DNA from 2 places in the Jatrophihabitans fulvus genome. Region 2 is predicted to be linked to the other one. Evidence: riboswitches for the same ligand, from Rfam matches in the RefSeq annotation. Region 2 holds a riboswitch; the other holds the start of a gene.
What was found. A riboswitch is a leader RNA that binds a small molecule or an ion and turns the genes downstream of it on or off. The one in region 2 is predicted to bind cobalamin.
Positions count from the first base shown of each region.

Region 1: it holds a riboswitch for cobalamin, as region 2 does, so the genes downstream of both, ACYVP9_RS12070 (CbtB domain-containing protein) here and ACYVP9_RS03730 (Ig-like domain repeat protein) in region 2, are expected to answer to the same signal.

Region 1 covers NZ_BAAGUN010000003.1:30,097-39,989, reverse strand. Annotated here, with positions in the region: gene cobM (cobalt-precorrin-4/precorrin-4 C(11)-methyltransferase) at 1-546, opposite strand, end outside; gene cbiE (precorrin-6y C5,15-methyltransferase (decarboxylating) subunit CbiE) at 543-1,748, opposite strand; adenosylcobalamin (AdoCbl) riboswitch at 1,824-1,909, shown strand; gene ACYVP9_RS12070 (CbtB domain-containing protein) at 1,957-2,169, shown strand; gene ACYVP9_RS12065 (CbtA family protein) at 2,187-3,053, shown strand; gene ACYVP9_RS12060 ((2Fe-2S)-binding protein) at 3,062-3,814, opposite strand; gene ACYVP9_RS12055 (VWA domain-containing protein) at 3,880-5,781, shown strand; gene cobO (cob(I)yrinic acid a,c-diamide adenosyltransferase) at 5,781-6,392, shown strand; gene ACYVP9_RS12045 (cobyrinate/hydrogenobyrinate a,c-diamide synthase) at 6,386-7,765, shown strand; gene cobC (Rv2231c family pyridoxal phosphate-dependent protein CobC) at 7,762-8,781, shown strand; gene cobA (uroporphyrinogen-III C-methyltransferase) at 8,778-9,893, shown strand, end outside.
Region 2 covers NZ_BAAGUN010000001.1:764,053-773,945, forward strand. Annotated here, with positions in the region: gene gcvT (glycine cleavage system aminomethyltransferase GcvT) at 1-1,048, shown strand, start outside; gene ACYVP9_RS03720 (AI-2E family transporter) at 1,045-2,256, opposite strand; gene ACYVP9_RS03725 (nicotinate-nucleotide--dimethylbenzimidazole phosphoribosyltransferase) at 2,253-3,104, opposite strand; cobalamin riboswitch at 3,175-3,324, shown strand; gene ACYVP9_RS03730 (Ig-like domain repeat protein) at 3,415-6,402, shown strand; gene ACYVP9_RS03735 (hypothetical protein) at 6,399-7,313, shown strand; gene ACYVP9_RS03740 (energy-coupling factor transporter transmembrane component T family protein) at 7,327-8,496, shown strand; gene ACYVP9_RS03745 (ABC transporter ATP-binding protein) at 8,493-9,893, shown strand, end outside.

The DNA.
Region 1 (9,893 bases), on a different contig from region 2:
GGGGCCGTACACCGGCACCAGCTGCGCGACGATCTCGTCGATCGCCTGCACGGCCAGGTGCAGCACGAGCGTGGTGCCGGGCGTGGCGTGGGTGGTGACGTCCTCGCCCGCGGGCATCGGCGTCGCCCGCTGCGCCCAACGGGTGAGCACCACGCTCTGCGCGACCGTGGGCACGGTGAGCTCGCGGGCGAGGGTGGCGGCGGCGGCGGCGAACGCGGGCACGCCGGGCGTCACGTCGTAGGCGACGCCCGCGGCGTCGAGGCGGCGCAGCTGCTCGGCCACCGCGCTGAACACCGACGGGTCGCCCGAGCACAGCCGCACCACGTCGTCGCCGCGCGCGTCCGCCTCGACCAGCTCGCGGACGATCTCGTCGAGCGTGAGGTCGGCGGTGTCGACGAGGCGGGTGCCGGGCGCGCAGTGCGACAGCACCTCGTCGGGCACCAGCGATCCGGCGTACACGCAGGTGCCGCACGACGCGAGCAGCCGCTGCGCGCGCAGCGTGATGAGGTCGGCCGCGCCGGGACCGGCGCCGACGAAGTGGATCATGGCTTGGTCCAGCTCCACTGGGTGACGGGCATGGCGGGACGCCAGCCGGTGAAGCCGCCGACCGGCGAGGCCCGTTCGACGTGCAGGCGGGTCAGCGTGCCGCCGTGGTCTCGGTACGCGGCGGCGAGAAGGGTCTCGGTCTCGACGGTGACCCCGTTGGCGACGAGCCGGCCACCGGGGCGCAACCGGGCGATGCAGGTCGCGAGCACGTCGGGTGCACTGACCCCACCGCCGACGAAGACCGCGTCCGGGGTGGCGAGCGCTGCGAGCGCGTCGGGAGCCTTGCCCGCGACGACGTCGAGCGCGGGGACGCCGAGCCGCTCGGCGTTGCGGACGATGCGCTCGCGCCGCTCGGCTCGCGGCTCGACGCCGCTCGCACGGCAGGACGGGTGGCTGCGCAGCCACTCGATGCCGACGCTGCCGGAGCCCGCGCCGACGTCCCAGAGGTAGGCGCCGGGCAGCGGGCGCAGCGCCGCGAGAGTCACCGCGCGCACCTCCTGCTTGGTCAGCTGCCCGTCGTGCTCGAACGCCTCGTCGGGCAGCACGGCCGTGCGCGACCACGCCTCCCGTCCGGCGTCGGGACGGCACTCGACCGCGACGACCGCGAGTGGGTCGTGCGCATCGGTCACCGGCCCGACCGTCTCGTCCGGACCACCGAGTCGAGTGAGGACGGTGACCTCGCTGGCGCCGTACCCGGCGTCGTCGAGCAGGGCCCGCACGTCGCGTCCGCCGTGGGCGTCGGGGGTCAGCACCAGCACGCGACGTCCGGGTGCGAGTTCCGCACGCAGGGTGGCGAGCGGGCGTCCGACCGCGCTCACGACGGCGACGTCGGGCAGCGACCAGCCGAGGCGGGCCGCGGCGAGCGACACCGACGACGGCACCGGCAGCACGTGCACGCGCTGCGCACCCAGCAGCCGCACGAGGGTCGCGCCGATGCCGAAGAACATCGGGTCGCCACTGGCGAGCACGACCACGCGGCGTCCGGCGTGCCGCGCGAGCAGGTCGTCCAGCCCGGGGTGCAGCGGCGACGGCAACATCTCGGCCTCGCCGGCGACGAGGTCGCGAACGAGCGCGACCTGGCGCTCGCTGCCGACGACCACGTCGGCCGAGGTCAACGCCTCACGCGCCGACGCCCCGAGTTCGTCCGCGCCGGACGCGCCCACCCCGACCACGGTCACGACGTCGGTGGCGGTGGGCGGCACCGCACGAGTGTGCCGCACCGCATCGCGACCCCTCATTGCCCACCCGACGTGGGTGCCCCTAGGGTGAGCGACGCACTGCAGCGCTGGAATCCGGTGAGAGTCCGGAACGGTCGCGCCACTGTGAGCCCGGGTCACCGGGTGAGTCAGGTCAGGCGCTGCAGCCGCTGCCCGTCGATTGGGGACGCAAGATCCCCTGAGGAGGCTCCTCATGAGCACCGTGACCCCGTCCGCGCCCGCGACCCCCGTCGTCGTCTCGCTGCCGCGCGCGATCCTGCAGCTCGCCGCCGTCGCGCTGTTCGGCCTGGTCGTCTACTACTTCGTCGGCCTCGACCAGAGCATGACCTCGGTCTTCGGCAACAACACCGCGGTGCACGAGTTCGTGCACGACGCGCGGCACTTCCTCGGCTTCCCCTGCCACTGACCAGCAGCGGACAGCACATGGAATCCCGCATCGTCGCGCGGGGCATGATCGCCGGCCTGGTCGGCGGCGTTCTCGCCTTCGTCTTCGCGCGCATCTTCGCCGAACCCAAGATCCAGTCGGCCATCGACTACGAGTCGGGCCGCCACGAGGCTCAGGAGCGGCTCGACGCCGCCGCCGGCCTGGCCGGCGGTCACGAGCACGAGCACGAGCTGTTCAGCCGCGCCGTCCAGGGCAACCTCGGCCTCGGCGTCGGCATCGTCGCCTTCGGGTTCGCGATGGGCGCGTTCTTCGCCGTCGTGTACTCGATCTGCCTCGGCCGGGTCGGCCGGCTGCAGCCGCGCCCGCTCGCGCTGCTCGTCGCCGCCGGCGGCTTCCTCGGCTTCTTCCTCGTCCCGTTCCTCAAGTACCCGGCGAACCCGCCGGCCGTCGGGCACGAGGAGACCGTGCAGCAGCGCGGGGCGCTCTTCCTGGTGATGACGGCGTGCTCGGTGGTTTTCCTCGTCGGGGCCGTCGTGCTCGGACGCCGTCTGCACCGCCGCTACAGCGGCTGGACGTCGGCGCTGCTCGCCGGCGCCGCGTTCGTCGTCGCCATCGGCGTCGTGATGATGCTGCTGCCCTCGACCGGCGAGCTGGCCGCCAATCGTGCGGCCGGGTACGGCGACGTGGGCAGCGAGACGCCCCTGCCGCTGCGTGCGCCCGACGGCACGATCGCGTTCCCCGGGTTCGACGCCGACCTGCTCTTCTCGTTCCGGCTCTACTCGGTGGGTGCGCAGCTCGTGCTGTGGACCGCGATCGGCCTGGTCTTCGCGCCGCTGGCCGAGCGCCTGCTGGGCCGCGCCCCGGGCCGGGTCGTCGAGCGACAGGCCGATCCCGTCCTCTCGTGACGCTGTCGTCAGCCGGTGGCGCGCCAGAGGTCGTGGCGCGCCACCTCCGGCACCAGCACGCAGTCGCCACACCGACCGGCCGCGGGCACGCGGTAGAACAGGCAGCAGTTGTGGCGCACGAAGTGACGCCGTCCGTCGAACGGCTCGTACCGTCCGGTGCGGGCCAGCGGCGCACGGTCCAGCAGCGCGGCCACGACGTCGACCGGGTCGAGCACGGTCCGGGCGCCGGAGAGCATGCCGGCCGCACCGTTCAGGGCGGACGAGACGTTGCCCCACAGCGTCCGCGGCGAGAGCCGGAACCGGTCGCGGTAGGCCGAGACGACCGGACGGACGACGGGTTCGAGCACGAGCCCGGCGATCGCGTCCGCGGCCTCGTCGGCCGTCGCGACCCGCACCCCGGTGACGTCGGCGATCGCGAGCGGCACGGGTCCGCCCGGCACGGCCTGCCAGCCGATCGCGTCGACGGTCAGGCGCGGCACGACGCCGCCGAGCGTGGCGGTCGCCAGCGCCGGCGAGACGAGCCGGCTCGTGAACCCCAGTGCGTTGATCGACGCGCAGGCACGCAGCTCGACGTCGCCGCCCGTGCGCGCGACGAGGAAGTCGCGGGCCACGCCGACCCGCTCGAGCAGCACGCCGGCGTCCGTGATCAGCTCGTGCAGCGGGCGCCAGTCGGCGTCCGAAGACGCGACGGCGAAGTAGCCACCGGCGGCCGAGGCCGCGTCGAGCGCCGCACGCGTGGTTGCGCGATCGGCCGGGAGCATGGGCACAGGGTGCCAGTAGTGGAGACAGGGTCGTGACGCAGTTCCCCTTCAGCGCCGTGGTGGCGATGGACGACATGCGGCTCGCGCTGCTGCTCAACGCCGTCTCCCCCGCCATCGGCGGAGTGCTCGTGCGCGGCGAGAAGGGCACCGCGAAGTCGACGGCGGTGCGCGCGCTCACCTCGGTGCTGCCGCCCGTCGAGGTCGTCGCCGGGTGCCGGTTCGGGTGCGACCCGTCCGCCCCCGACCCGACGTGCCCGGACGGTCCGCACGAGGGCGGGTCCGAGACGCGTCCGACCCGTCTCGTCGAACTGCCCGTCGGGTCGACCGAGGACCGGCTCACCGGCTCGCTCGACATCGAGTCGGCGCTGACCCGCGGTGTCACCGACTTCCGTCCCGGGTTGCTCGCCGCCGCGCACCGGGGCGTGCTGTACGTCGACGAGGTCAACCTGCTGCACGACCATCTCGTCGACCTGCTGCTCGACGCCGCCGCGCTCGGCACCAACTACGTCGAGCGCGACGGGGTGTCGGTGCGGCACGCGGCCCGGTTCCTGCTCGTCGGCACCATGAACCCCGAGGAGGGCGAGCTGCGCCCGCAGCTGCTCGACCGCTTCGGGCTCACCGTCGAGGTGGCCGCACCGCGCGAGTCGGCCGAGCGCGCCGAGGTGGTGCGCCGCCGGCTCGCGTTCGACGACGACCCCGAGACGTTCGCGGCCCGGTTCGCCGACGACGAGCGCGCGCTGGCGCAGCGCATCACCGACGCGCGCGAGGCGCTGGCCCGCATCGTGCTCGACGACGAGGCGCTGACCCGTATCGCCGACGTGTGCGCGGCCTTCGACGTCGACGGCCTGCGCGCCGACATCGTCATCGCCCGCACCGCCGTCGCGCACGCCGCGTGGAGCGGGCGCACGGCCGTCACCGTGGACGACATCCGGGTCGCGGCGCGGCTCGCGCTGCCGCACCGGCGCCGGCGCAACCCCTTCGACGCACCGGGTCTGGACGAGGACCAGCTCGACGACGCGCTGAGCGGACCGGACGACGACGAGCCACCGCCCGACGGGCCGGGCGGGGCGCCCGAGACCCCGTCCGACGAGCCGGCCGCACCCGGCGACGGTGCCGAACCGTCCGCACCTGCCGCCTCCGGCAACGGCGGCGGCAGCGAGCAGAAGGCGCCCGTCGGCGAGGCCTTCCGGGTGCGCCGGCTCGAGGCGCCCGGCGTCGGACGCGGCGCGGCGGGCCGCCGCTCGCGGGCCGAGACCGACACCGGACGGGTGCTGGGCGCCCGCCCCGCCGGCGCCGACGTGCGCCGCGTGCACCTGCCCGCGACGCTCGCCGCCGCCGCACCGCACCAGCTCGCCCGAGGGCGCACCGGTGCGGGGCTCGTGCTGCAGCGCACCGACCTGCGTGACAGCCGCACCGAGGGACGCGAGTCGAACCTGGTGCTGTTCGCGGTCGACGCCAGCGGGTCGATGGCGGCACGTCGGCGCATGACCGCGGTCAAGGGAGCGGTGCTCTCGCTGTTGCTCGACGCCTACCAGCGCCGCGACAAGGTGGGCATGGTCGCGTTCCGCGGCGCGGGCGCCGAGACGCTGCTGCCGCCGACCTCGTCCGTCGAGGCCGGCGCCGCCCGGCTGACGTCCATGGCGACGGGCGGACGGACGCCGCTCGAAGCGGGCCTGCTCGAGTCGCTGGCCGTGCTGCGGCGCGAGCGGCTGCGCGACCCCGAACGGCGCGCGCTGCTCGTGGTCGTGACCGACGGGCGGCACACGTCCGGCGGCGACCCCGCCCGCGCGGCGGCGCTGCTGCAACGCGAGGGCGTGACCTCGATCGTGGTCGACTGCGAGTCGGGTCCGGTGCGGCTCGGCCTCGCCGGTGCGCTCGCGACCGCCCTGCAGGCGACGCTGCTGCCGCTGGGCGAACTGGCCGCGGATCGGCTCGCCGCCGCCGTCCGGGAAGCGCGGGCCGCCTGATGCCACAGGGGGTTCCCGAGAGCGTCCCGGACGACGGGCTCACGACACGGCAGCGGCGCAACCGTCCGCTGCTGATCGTGCACACCGGCCCCATGAAGGGGAAGTCGACCGCCGCGTTCGGGCTCGCGCTGCGCGCCTGGAACCAGGGCTGGGACATCGGCGTCTACCAGTTCGTCAAGAGCGCGAAGTGGCGCGTCGGCGAGGAGGCCGCGTTCCGCGCGCTCGGCCGGCTGCACGACGAGACCGGCGAGGGCGGCGCGGTCGCGTGGCACAAGATGGGCGAGGGCTGGTCGTGGATCCAGCGCGGACCGTCCGAGGACCACGCCGCGAACGCGCGCGACGGGTGGGAGCAGATCAAGCGCGACCTCGCCGACGAACGGTTCGGCTGCTACGTGCTCGACGAGTTCACCTACCCGATGAAGTGGGGCTGGATCGACGTCGCCGACGTGGTGTCGGCGCTGCGCGAGCGTCCCGGGCGGCAGCACGTCGTCATCACCGGACGCGACGCCCACCCGGACCTGATCGAGGCCGCCGACCTGGTCGTCGAGATGACCAAGATCAAGCACCCGATGGACGCGGGACAGAAGGGCCAGCGGGGCATCGAATGGTGACCCTCCCCCGCGTCGTCGTGGCCGCCCCGGGCAGCGGCCAGGGCAAGACCTCGGTCGCCACCGGCCTGCTGGGCGCGCTGCGCGGCGCCGGGCTCGAGGTGTCGCCGCACAAGGTGGGTCCCGACTACATCGACCCCGGCTACCACGGGCTCGCCGCCGGGCGTCCCGGCCGCAACCTCGACCCGTTCCTGGTCGGCACCGGACGGATCCGGGAGCTGTTCGTGCACGGCGCGACGACCCCCCGGACGGCCGATGTCGCCGTCGTCGAAGGGGTCATGGGGCTGTTCGACGGGGCGTCGACGCCGCTCGAGGGGGTGCGCGACTTCGCGTCGACCGCGCACGTCGCGCGCCTGCTCGAGGCGCCGGTCGTGCTCGTCGTCGACGCGTCCGGCATGGCCCGCTCGGCGGCCGCGGTCGTGCACGGCTTCACCACCTTCGATCCCGCGCTGCGGCTCGGCGGAGTGATCTGCAATCGCGTGGGCTCCCCCGCCCACGAGGCGCTGCTGCGCGACGCGATGGTGCCGCTCGGCATCCCGGTGCTCGGCTGCGTGCCGCGGCGACCCTCGCTGTCGGTGCCGTCGCGCCACCTCGGACTGGTGCCCGCGGCCGAGCGCAGCGCCGCCGCGCTCGACGTGGTGGCCGAGCTGGCCGAGACCGTCCGCGGGCACGTCGACCTGGAAGCCGTCGTGCGCATCGCCCGCACGGCGCCGCCCCTGGACATCGACGCCGCCCCGGTCGAACTCCCCCGCCCCGACGTGCGGGTCGCGGTCGCCTCGGGCGCCGCGTTCACGTTCGGCTACGCCGAGCAGCCCGAGTTGCTGCGCGCCCGCGGCGCCGAGGTCGTCCCCTTCGACCCGCTGACCGACGAGGACCTCCCGTCCGACGTCGCGGGCATCGTCATCGGCGGCGGCTTCCCCGAGGAGCACGCGGCCGATCTCGCCGCCAACGCGCCGCTGCGCGCCCGTATCGCCTCGATGGCCCGTGCTGGCGTGCCGGTCGCCGCCGAATGCGCAGGACTGCTCTATCTCGGACGCACGCTGGACGACCACGAGATGTGCGGCGTGCTCGACGTCGACACCGCCATGACCGGACGGCTCACCCTCGGCTACCGCGAGGCGGTGGCGGCGTCCGGTTCGGTGCTCGCCGACGCGGGCACGCCGGTGCGCGGGCACGAGTTCCACCGCACCGCGGTCGTCCGCAGTGGCGAGACCGACGCCGCCTGGACCTGGACCACCCGCACCGCCGACGTCACCGAGGGCGTCGCGCGCCGCAACGTGCACGCCTCGTACCTGCACCTGAACTGGGCCGGGCGGCCCGAGATCGCCGACCGGTTCCTCGCCGCGTGCCGCCACCGGGTGCGGGTGACGGCGTGAGTCTCGTGCAGGACCTCGACCTGCGGCACCACGGCGACCGGGACGTCGTGCCCGGGCTCGTCGACCTCGCCGTCAATGTGCGGCACGGCGGGCCGCCGGCGTGGCTGGCCGACCTCCTGCGCGACGTCGACCTCGCGGCCTACCCCGACGCGACGGCCGCCACCGCGGCGGTCGCGGCCCGGCACGGCCGTCGTGTCGACGAGGTGCTGCTCACGGCCGGCGCGGCCGAGGCCTTCGTGCTGCTCGCCCGGGCGCTGCGGCCGCGGCACGCGGTGGTGGTGCACCCGCAGTTCACCGAACCCGAGCTCGCGCTGCGCGCCGCCGGGCACGAGGTCGACCGGGTCGTACTGGCCCCGCCGTTCACACTCGAGCCCGCGCTCGTGCCGGAATCCGCCGACCTCGTCGTGATCGGCAACCCGACGAACCCCACGTCGGTACTGCACCCGGCCGCGACGCTGCGGGCGCTCGTCCGCCCCGGACGGCTGCTGGTCGTCGACGAGGCGTTCGCCGACTGCGTGCCCGGCGAGCCCGACTCGCTGGCCGGCGGCGACCTCTGCGACCTCGGCGGCGTGGTCGTCGTCCGCAGCCTGACCAAGACGTGGGGGTTGGCCGGCCTGCGCACCGGCTACGTGCTCGGCACCCCGGACCTCGTCGACCGGTTGCGCGACGCCCAGCCGCACTGGGCGGTGAGCACGCCCGCCCTCGTCGCGGCCGAGGCGTGCTCGTCGGCCCGGGCCGTGGCCGAGGCGACCGCCTGGGCGACCGCGCTCGCGGGCGTGCGCGAGCGGTTCTGCGCACAGTTGCGCGAATTCGACCTGGTGACGCCCGCGCGGGCCTCGTTCGTGCTGATCCGCACCCCGTGGCCCGACGCCCGCCGGCGACTTCTCGACCGGGGCTTCGCCGTCCGCCGCGGTGACACGTTCCCCGGCCTCGGACCGGAATGGATCCGCGTCGCCGTCCGCGACGACGCGGTGTCGGACGCCTTCGCGGCCGCCCTGCGGGAGGTCGCGTCGTGACCGGGCACGTGACCCTCGTCGGCGGCGGCCCGGGCGCCGACGACCTCATCACCGTGCGGGGCCTCGACCGGCTGCTCGCGGCGGACGTCGTCATCTACGACCGGCTCGGCCCGACCTCGCTGCTCGACCGGCTCGGACCCGACGTCGAGCGCATCGACGCCGCCCGCGCGCCCGGCCGCCGCACGCTCACCTACGACGAGATCGCCGGTCTCATGGTCGAGCGCGCCCGGGCCGGCAAGCACGTCGTCCGCCTCAAGGGCGGCGACCCGTTCGTGTTCGCGCACGGTGCGCAGGAGGTCGCGTCGTGCACCGAGGCGGGCGTGCCCGTCGAGGTCGTGCCCGGCGTCACCAGCGCCACGGGCGCGGCCGTGCTCGCGGGCGTGCCGCTGACCTCGACCGTCGGCGCGGTCGGCTTCTCGGTGGTGTCGGGACATCTCGCTCCCGACGACCCCGCCAACCGGCTCGACTGGACCGCACTCGCCCGCTCCGGCACGACGATCGTCGTGCTGATGGGCATGCGGCACCTGACCGCGATGGTCGAACGGCTGCGGCGTGACGGCGTGCCCGGCGACGCGCCGTGCGCCTGCATCGCCGATGCGAGCCTGCCGACGCAGCGGCACGTCACCGCGACGCTCGACGGGTTCGCCGACGCCGTGGCGCGGGCGGGCCTGAGCAACCCGGCGGTGCTCGTCGTCGACGCCACCCACCGGCCCGCGACGTCCCGGCGGGTGCTCGTGCTCGGCGGTTCCCGCTCGGGCAAGTCGCGCTTCGCCGAGTCGCTCGCGGCCGCGTCCGACCGGGTCACCTACGTGGCCACGGCACCCGACCGTCCGGACGACGCCGAGTGGCAGCAGCGGGTCACGAAGCACCGCGAGCGGCGGCCGGACTCGTGGCGGACCGTCGAGACCGGCGAGCTCGCGGCCGTGCTTGCGGAGCCCGGCCTCGCGCTCGTCGACAGCGTCACCACCTGGCTGGCCCGCGCGATGGACGAGACCGGGGTCTGGGAGTCGGGCGACCGCACGGCACTCGACGCCCGCGTCGGCGCATTCGTCGACGCCTTCGCCGCGGCCCGCGACGTCGTCGCGGTCAGCGACGAGGTCGGGTCCGGGATC
Region 2 (9,893 bases):
GCTCGCCGACTTCGGTGGGTGGGAGATGCCGATCGAGTACCCCGGCGGCGGCGTCCTCAAGGAGCACGCGGCGGTCCGGGACTCCGTCGGGGTGTTCGACGTGTCGCACCTGGGCAAGGCGTCCGTCACCGGGCCGGGGGCGGCGTCGTTCGTGAACGCCTGCCTGACGAACGACCTGGGACGGATCGCGCCGGGCAAGGCGCAGTACACGCTGGCGTGCGACGGGACCGGCGGTGTCGTCGACGACCTGATCGCGTACCTCGTGTCGGACGACGCCGTGTTCCTGATCCCGAACGCCGCGAACACCGCCGAGGTCGTGCGCCGGCTGCAGGCGGCCGCCCCCGAGGGCGTCACCGTCACGGGGCAGCACCACGACTACGGGGTGCTGGCCGTGCAGGGGCCCCGCTCGCTCGAGGTGCTCGCCCGATTGGGGCTGCCTGCCGAGCTCGACTACATGGCGTGGGCGGACGCCGAGTGGGACGGCCGTCCGGTGCGCATCTGCCGCACCGGCTACACCGGCGAGCACGGGTACGAGCTGGTGCCCGCCTGGGACGTGACCGCCGAGCTGTGGGACGCACTTGTCGCGCAGGTGCGCGAATTCGGCGGGCTACCCGCCGGCCTCGGTGCACGCGACACGCTGCGCACCGAGATGGGCTACCCGCTGCACGGACAGGACCTCTCGCTCGACATCTCGCCGGTGCAGGCGCGCTCGACGTGGGCGGTGGGCTGGAAGAAGGACGCGTTCTGGGGACGGGACGCCCTGCTCGCCGAACGCGAGGCCGGCGCGGCGCGGACGCTGCGCGGCCTGGTGGCGCTCGACCGCGGCATCCCGCGCGCGCACATGCCGGTGCTCGACGCGGACGGCGCCACCGTCGGCGAGGTCACCAGCGGCACGTTCTCGCCGTCGCTGCGCAAGGGCATCGGGCTGGCGTTGATCGACTCGTCCGCCGGGGTCGAGGACGGTGCCGAGCTGGCGCTGGACGTCCGCGGACGCCGCAGCGCGGTGCAGGTGACGGCCCCGCCGTTCGTGCCGTCGCACGTGCGTTAGGCGCTGTCGCCGTCGTGGCGTTGCTCGAGCACCTCGGCGTCCCGCGGGTGGTCCTCGGCGAGGTCGACGGGGTCGCCGTCGGGTGACGCCCGTCCGGTCACGGGGAATCCGCCGTCACCGGTCGGCAGCGCGGGACTGTCGCGCAGCGCGTGGATGGTCGAGTTCAGGAAGGCGACGAGGGGCACGGCGAGCAGCGCGCCGACGATGCCGGCGAGCACGGTGCCGGTCAGCACCGCCAACGCGATTGCGAGCGGGTGCACCTCGACGCTGCGGCTCATGATGTAGGGCTGCAGCAGGTGCGCCTCGACCTGCACGAGCACGATGATCGAGATCGCGACGACCAGCGCGGCGCCGAATCCGTGCTCCAGCAGCGCGACCGCCACGCACAGCGCACCGGTGACGGTGAGGCCGACCAGTGGCACGAACGAGCCGAGGAAGATCAGCACGCCCAGCGCCCCGGCCAGCGGGACGCGCAGGATCAGCAGCAGCACCGTGACGGACACGCCGTGGAACAGCGCGATCAGCACCTGGCCGCGCATGTAGCCGCCGAACGTCCGCCAGCCGACCCGTCCGGCGCGGTCGAGCCGGAACTGCGAGGCGCGCGGGAACAGCCGCAGCACCCAGTTCCAGATCTGCTCGCCGTCGCGCAGCAGGAAGAACGTCGAGAGCAGGATCAGCAGCAGCGCGCCGAGCACCTCGACGACGGTGCGGACGGTCTCGATGGCGCCGCTGATCAACTCGCCCTGGTGTTCCTGCACCGCCTTCTGGAACTCGTCGGTGAGGCGGTTGAGGTCCTTGGACTTCAGGTTCAGCGGGCCGTTCTGCAACCAGTCACGGGTCTCGTCGACGAACTCGGAGATCTGGTCGCCCAGCTGCGCCGAGTGGGCACTGATCTGCCAGGCCACGAAGTAACCGACGCCGCCGAGCACCGCCAGGCCGATGAGCAGAGCCAGCGCCGCCGAGACCGACCGGGAACCCGGTAGGCGCCGCAGCGAGCGCTCCAGCGGGTGCAGCACGGCGGTGAAGAACAGCGCGATGATGAACGAGAACGCGACGAGCTCGATGCGGAAGAAGATCTGCGTCAGCACGTACAGGCCGAGCCCGATGACCAGCAGGCGCCACGTCCAGGCCGCGGCGATGCGGACGGACGGGGTCACGGCGTCGGCGGCGTCCGAGGTCTCGGGACGCGGCCGCACGGGTCCGCTCACGAGGGCGTCCCCGCGGCGGCGTGCTCGGCGGACGCCCGCAGCACCGGCACGCACAGCACTGCGGCGGTCCCGTCGCCGCGGCGGTCGAGCCTCAGCACCGGTTCGTGCTCGAGTTCGGAGACCGCGCGCGTGTGCACGGGGTCGTCGTCGGTGTCGGCGACGAGCCACCACCGCGTCGCCCGCCTGGCCACGTCCGCGACCAGCAGGGCCGCGACGACGGCGCTCGCGCCGTCGAGCACAACGGGGGTGCGCCGCGCGGTGGCAGCGGCCAGCAGCCCGGTCACGCCCGCGAGGCCCGGGTCCTGCAGGTGACGCAGCAGGGCGTCGGGATCGGTGCGCAGGTCGGCCGCCGCGTGGCGCGCGTCGCGCAGCGTCCCCGCCCGGCGGATCCACCCGGCGGTGTCGACAGCCCGCCCCCCGCGCGGGAGCAGCGCGGTCGGCTCGACGGCGCAGAGCAGGCTGACCACGACGGCGTTCGCGACCTCGTCCGGCGCGGACGCGGTGACCAGCAGCAGGTCGACCCCCGACTCGGCCGCGTCGTCGGCCGCGGCGACGCCGGCCTCGAAGGCGGCGCCGGCGTCGTGCGGAGGTTCGAGGTCGCGGACGGTCACGTCGAGCGACGCGGCCAGCGTGCGGACGGTCTCGCTCACGCCGCCGACGGCGGCGAGGCGCACCCGCGACGGCGGGCGGGGCGGGTGGACGCCCTGTGTGCCGGCCAGCCACTCGGCGAACTCGGCCGTCCGGCCCGCGGTGGCGGAGGCGACAGCGCGCGTGTTCGCAGCGGCCTCGGCGTCCGGCCAGTCGACCTGTGCGCCGAGGCCCGCGATATCGGTCGCCGCGCGCGTCACGTCCCGAAGTATGCCCCGCGACCACGACCGCATGGCCGTCATCGCCCGGTTGCCCGGGCCGCGCCGGGTGTTACCGTTCCTCCGCCCGGGCCTCCGGGCAGCTTCACCCGGTCCGTGCAGGGGAAGCCGGTGCGAAACCGGCACTGACCCGCAGCCGTGAGCCGTTCCCGGGACACCGGGTCCGGCGAGTCGGAATGCCTGTCCGATCGGGTCGGCCAGTGCCTCGTCGCGGTACGCGAGGCGGTGCCCGGTCCGTCCGTCGGCCGAGTCCCGCCCGCTCGCCGCGTGTGCTCGACACGGATGGACCCACATGCTCCCAGCGCGCGCCCGCCTCACGGCTGCGGCCACCATCGCCCTGCTCGCCTCCGGCGCGCTCGTCACCGCAGCCCCCGCCGGCGCTGCCGCGCTGAAGTCGACGCGGACGACCGTCGCCGCCGCCGCGCCCGTGGCCGGACGCCCGGTGACGTTGCAGGCCCGCGTGTCCCCCCGTCCGGGCGGAGGCGTGGTGCGGTTCTCGGTGGCGGGCAGGACCCTCGCCGGGTGCGGGGCCCGTCCGCTGTCGGCCGGTGTCGCGTCGTGCCGGGCGACCTTCCCGAGCACCGGCACGCGCATCGTCGCCGCCACCTACTCCGGCCGCGCGAAGATCTACCGCAGCTCGATCGGCCGCCGCGCGATAACGGTGAAGGCACCGACGATCGTCGGCAGCACCGGGTCGTGCACGACGACCACGGGTGCGCTCGTCGCGGTCAGCTTCGGCGCCTGGGGCGGCGCGGTCGTCCGCGGCTGCGACACCACCCCCACCACCGGCGCCGACCTGCTGAAGACGGCCAGATTCACGACGACCCCGGTGCAGCGGCAACCGGCCTTCATCTGCCGCATCGGACACCCGCTGTTCAAGAGCGGCACCCGCTACCCCACCGCGGACAAGTGCGTGAACACGCCCTCGTCGTCCGCCTACTGGTCGTACTGGGTCGCCGCCAAGGGCGCCACGACCTGGAAGTACGCGGCGAGCAGCGCGGCCGGCCAGAAGGCCACCGCCGGATCGGTCCAGGCCTGGACCTTCGGCCGGACGGACGTCAGCGGCGCCGGCGGCAAGCCGGTGTTCACGCCCGCGCAGGTGCGCAAGGGATTGCCGTCCGCGTCCGCGATGCGGTCGGCGCAGCGCCGCGCGACGGCCGCGGCTCCGGCCACCGCGAACGCGAGCGCCGCGGCCGACTACCTCGTCGGACGGCTGGTCGGCGGCACCCATTACGACACCGAGGGCATGCCGGGCACGCCCGACTACGGACTCACGGTCGACGCCGCCCTCGCGCTCGCCGCGGCAGGCGGCCACGACGCCGTCGTCGACGACATCGTCGATTACCTCGCCACGCGCGTGAACGCGTACACGTTCGTGAAGTCCCCGCCCGGTGACGCCGGCCGCGCCGCCAAGCTCGCGCTGCTCGCCGAGGTCACCGGCCGCAACCCGCGCGCCTTCGGGGGCGTCAACCTGATCGCGGCGGTGCGCTCGCTGCAGTGCACCCGCGCCACGTCCGACTGCGCGGGCCGCGGCGCCTACCGGGGCGTGACCTCCACGTTCGGACAGGCGCTGGCCGTGCTCGCGTTGCAGCGGGCGGGCGTCGACGCCGGCGTGCCGGCCGCGTTCCTCGAGTCGCTGCAGACCGCCACAGGCGGCGTGGGCAGCAACACCGACGGCTCGGTCGTCGACGTCGACAGCACCGCCCTTGGCGCGATGGCGCTCGCCCTTGTGCCCGGCACGAGGGCCCGGGACTCGGTCACCTCGGCGCTGCGCTGGATCGCCGACCGGCAGCGTGCCGGTGGCGGTTTCACAGGCGCGTCCGGCACGTCTGTGAACTCGACCGCCCTCGCCGTCCAAGCGCTGTCGCTCGACGCCCGTCGGTACGCGTCGGCGATCGCGACGGGTCAGCAGTTCCTCGCCGCGGCGCAGAACGGGGACGGTGGGTTCGACAAGGCGCTGGGCGACAACGGTTCGGATGTCCGCGCCTCGGCGCAGGCGCTCAGCGGTGTTGCGCGCGTCCCGTTCGGGTCGGTGCTCGACGACCTCGGCAGCAGGACCGACGCGGGAGCTGGCGCCGATTTCGTGGTGTCGCAGCTCGTCGACGCCAATCACCTGACCAGCAGCTACGTCGACGAGAACGGCGACACCCAGGTCTACGACGACCAGGGGCTCACGGCGGACGGCGTCTTCGCGCTGCTCGCGGCCGGTGGCCACGATCAGACCGTTGCGGCGATGGTCACGTGGCTCGAGGGACAGATCGACGCCTACGCGGACCCGAACGGCGGTAAGGAGCAGTACCGCGGCCCGTACTCGGGTGGCCTCGCGAAGCTTGCGCTCGTCGCGCTGGCGACGGGCCGCGACCCGCATGCCTTCAACGGGGTCGATCTGCTCAAGGTGCTGCGTGACAACGTCTGCACGGCAGCGACGACAGACGCGACGCAGTGCAGCGCCAAGGGCGACTTCTTCCAGGCCTACAGCGGCATCACCCAGGCTCTCGGTGTCCTCGCGCTCAACGCGTCGACGCGGGCGTCCGACCACGTGGCGTTCACGAGCCCGGTCGTCGTCCGGCTGCGTCAGCTGCAGTGCGCCGACGGCGGCTTCAGCAGTGAGCTGCCCACGAAGGCGTCCGACTGCACGTCCGATGTCGATGCGACCGGCTTCGCGATCCAGGCGCTGAGCACCGTGCCGGGCGCCGACGCGGCCCTGGGCAAGGCGCAGCACTTCCTCGAGACGAGGCAGCGGACAGGCGGCGTGTTCGCGGGCGCGGCGGGCGAGAACTCGAACTCGACCGCGCTGGCCGCCGTCGGGCTGCAGTCCCTGGTCACGGCCCTGCACTCCTCGACCGTGCCCCAGGCGGGCCCGAGGACGATCGCCCCGATCACGCGATGGCAGGCGGCGTTGCGCGGACTCGCCACCTTCGCGCTGCCGAACAGCGGCTACGCCGTCAGCCGCGGGAGCGCCGACGCCGACGTCCGGTCGACCACGCAGGCCGTGCTCGCCGCCGCGCAACGCACGCTCGTCTCGCTCACCGGCGCGACGATCCTGGCGGTCCCGCGCGACGCCGTCGTGGTGCAGCCGCCGAACCCCGCCCCGACCCCGACGCCGACTCCGAGTGCGCCGACGTCCGGCTCCGCCGCGCCGGCGAAGGGCGCGGCGACGGAGGTCGCCGACACCGGCGTCACGTCCGACGCGCAACTCGCCTGGGCGCTCGCGCTGTTGCTCGTCGGCGCCGGATGCCTGGCGCTCGGCCGCCGTCGGACCGCCACGCGAGAGCGGTGAGCTCATCGGCGATCCGGGCCGCGACCACGTTCCTCGTGGCCGCGGCCCTCGCCGTCGCCGCAGTCGTCGTTCCCCCGAGCGTGCCGGCGACGGCGGCGCCTGCGTGCTCGTCCGGCGTTCTCGTCGCGGTCGACTTCCGGCCGTTCGGCGGCGGGCTGCAGAGCGGCTGCGACGCCGACCCGAGCACCGGACGCGCCGCCCTGAACCACGCCGGGTTCGCCACCGTCGACGTGACCCGACAGCCCGGCTTCGTGTGCCGCATCAACGGCCGTCCCGGCCCGGCGGCGGACAACTGCGTCAACACCCCGCCCGCGTCGGCGTACTGGTCCTACTGGTTCGCGCACGCGGGGCAGAACCGGTGGACGTACAGCCCCGAGGGCGCCGGAACGCGCAAGCCCTCGCCGGGCGACGTCGACGCCTGGGTGTTCGGCCGTACGAACGTCAGCGGGACGACCGGGCAGCCCTGCTTCAGCCCGGCGGACGCGCGCGCCGGGCGCAGCCGGTCGTGCCCCGTCGCTGCTCCGCCGCGGCGCACGTCGGCGCCCCGCACGACGTCGTCGCGCCCGTCGCCGCCCCGGACGTCGCGGCCGGTCACGCGCTCGACACCAGCCGGCCGGCCCACCACGGCGGCCGAGCCGACCTCGACCGGCGCGGCGACCCCGGCCCGGCGCTCCGCCACGACGCCGGCCACCCGGTCGGCGGCGCCCACGACGGCCACCGCGTCGGGACCGGCCCCGACCGCCTCGTCGTCCGGCGCGGTGGCGGTACCGTTCGAGCGTCCGAGCCCGGCGGCCGCGGACCAGGGCGGGTCCGACTCGGCGCTCCCGCTCGTCATCGTCCTGATCGTCGTCGCAGCGCTGGGCGCGGGAGCGGGCGTCACCGTCCTGCGTCGTCGCCGGCTCAGCGAGTAGGAAAGCCCAACCCATGACCATCCCGACGAGCGGCAGGCGCATCCCGCGCGCGCTGCACCCCGTCGCGTGGTGGGTCTGGGCGATCGGGCTGGCGGTCGCGGCGAACCGCACGACCAACCCGCTGCTGCTCGCGCTGTTGCTGGCCGTCCTGGGCTTCGTCATCGCCAACCGGCGCGGTGACTCGCCGTGGGCCCGGGCGTTCAAGTTCTACCTGCTCATGGCGCTGACGGTGATCGCGATCAGGGTGGTGTTCCGGTCGGTCTTCGCCACGGGCGTCACCCCGGCCGACCACGTGCTGTTCTCGCTGCCGCGGCTGACGACGCCCGACTGGTACGCGGGCGTCACCATCGGCGGCCCGGTGTCGCTGGAGGCGACGATGTCGGCGGCGTTCGACGGACTGCGGCTGGGCACCCTGCTGTGCTGCGTCGGCGCGGCCAACGTGCTCGCGAACCCCAAGCGCGCGCTGCGGGTGCTGCCCGGGGCGCTCTACGAGCTCGGCGTCGCCGTGGTGGTGGCGCTCAGCGTCGCGCCGCAGCTGGTCGAGAGCGCGCAGCGCGTCAACCGGGCGCGGCGGTTGCGCGGCGGCTCCGGCAAGGGGTTGCGGGTGCTGCGCGCGGTGGTCATCCCCGTCCTCGAGGACGCCTTCGAACGCTCGCTGCGGCTCGCGGCCGGCATGGATTCACGCGGGTACGGACGGACGGGCCGGGCCACGAAGGGCAGCCGCCGGCTCACCGCCGGCCTGATGCTGCTCGGCATGTCGGGACTGTGCGTCGGCGTCTACGGGCTGCTCGACGGCAGCACGCCGTGGGTGCTGGGCGTCCCGATGCTCGCCGTGGGGGCCGGGTCGTGCCTCACCGGCTTCGTCGTCGGCAGCCGCCGCATCGTGCGCACCAGCTACCGTCCCGACCCGGTCGAACTGCCCGAGTTCGTGGTCGCCGGCAGCGGCGTGCTGTGCGCGGCGGTCATGTTCGTGACGGTCGGGTACGACCCCGGGCAGCTGAACCCGTCGCTGTACCCGATCCGGTGGCCGCAGCTGCCGCTGCTGCCGGCGCTGGCGATCCTGGTCGCGGGCGTCGGCGCCCTGGCCGCCCCGCCCCCGGTGCGGCGCCGGCCGCCCACCCGTCCCGTCCGCCCCGAACCCACCGCCGCACGACCCGTCCGCGAGGAGGTGACCGTCGCATGATCGAGTTCGACCACGTCACGGTCACCTACGCCGACGCCGACGCACCCGTCCTGCGCGACGTCACCCTGACGATCGACGAGGGCGAGCTGTGCCTCGTCGTCGGGCGCACCGGGTCGGGCAAGTCGACCCTGCTCGGCGCGATCAACGGTCTCGTCCCGCACTTCACCGGCGGCACGCTCGCCGGTGCCGTGCGGGTCGACGGGCGCAGCACCGCCGATCACCCGCCGCGCGAGCTCGCCGACCTGGTGGGCGTCGTCGGGCAGGACCCGCTCGCGGGCTTCGTCACCGACACCGTCGAGGAGGAGCTCGCGTACTCGATGGAGCAGCTCGCGGTGCCGCCGGAGGTCATGCGCAAGCGGGTCGAGGAGATGCTCGTGCTGCTCGACCTCACCGACCTGCGGCACCGGGCGCTGCACGAGCTGTCGGGCGGCCAGCAGCAGCGTGTCGCGATCGGCGCCGCGCTCACCGCCAACCCGCGGGTGCTCGTGCTCGACGAACCGACCTCGGCGCTCGACCCCACCGCCGCCGAGGGCGTGCTCGCGGCGGTCACCCGGCTGGTGCACGACCTGGGCATCACCGTCGTCGTCGCCGAGCACCGGCTCGAGCGCGTCGTGCAGTACGCCGACACCGTGCTGCACGTGCACGGCGACGGCACCGTCACCCGCGGCGAGCCGCAGCGCATGTTCGAGACGACGTCCGTCGCGCCGCCGGTCGTCGAACTCGGGCGGCTCGCCAGGTGGGAGCCGCTGCCGCTGTCGGTTCGCGACGCCCGCCGCCGTGCCCTGCCGCTGCGCGAGGAGCTGCGCGAACGGCCGCTACCGGCCGTCCGCCGAACCCCCGAGCGCAGCGCGACGCCGTGTCTTCCCGCCGCGCCCGTGCTCACAGCCCGCAACGTCGTGGTCCGGTACTCGGACGTCGTCGCCGTCCGCGGTGTCGACCTCACCCTGAGCCCCGGACGGGTGGTGGCCCTCATGGGCCACAACGGGTCGGGCAAGTCGTCGCTGCTGTGGGCACTGCAGGGCTCCGGCCCGCGCCAGGACGGCAGCGTCGACGTGGGCGGACGGGACCCGAAACAGCTCAAGCCCGCCGAGGCACGCACCCGCGTCGGGCTGGTGCCGCAGACGCCCGCGGACCTGCTCTACCTCGGCAGCGTCGACACCGAGCTGGCGCAGGCGGACGCCGAGTCCGAGGGCGTGGCAGGGCCCTCCGCGCGCGAGCTGCTCGACCGCATCGCCCCCGGTGTCGACGGACGGCTGCACCCGCGCGACCTGTCCGAGGGGCAGCGCCTGTCACTGGTGCTCGCGATCGCGCTGCGGGCCGCGCCGCCCGTCGTGCTGCTCGACGAGCCGACCCGCGGTCTCGACTACGCCGCCAAGGCGGCCCTGACCGACATCGTC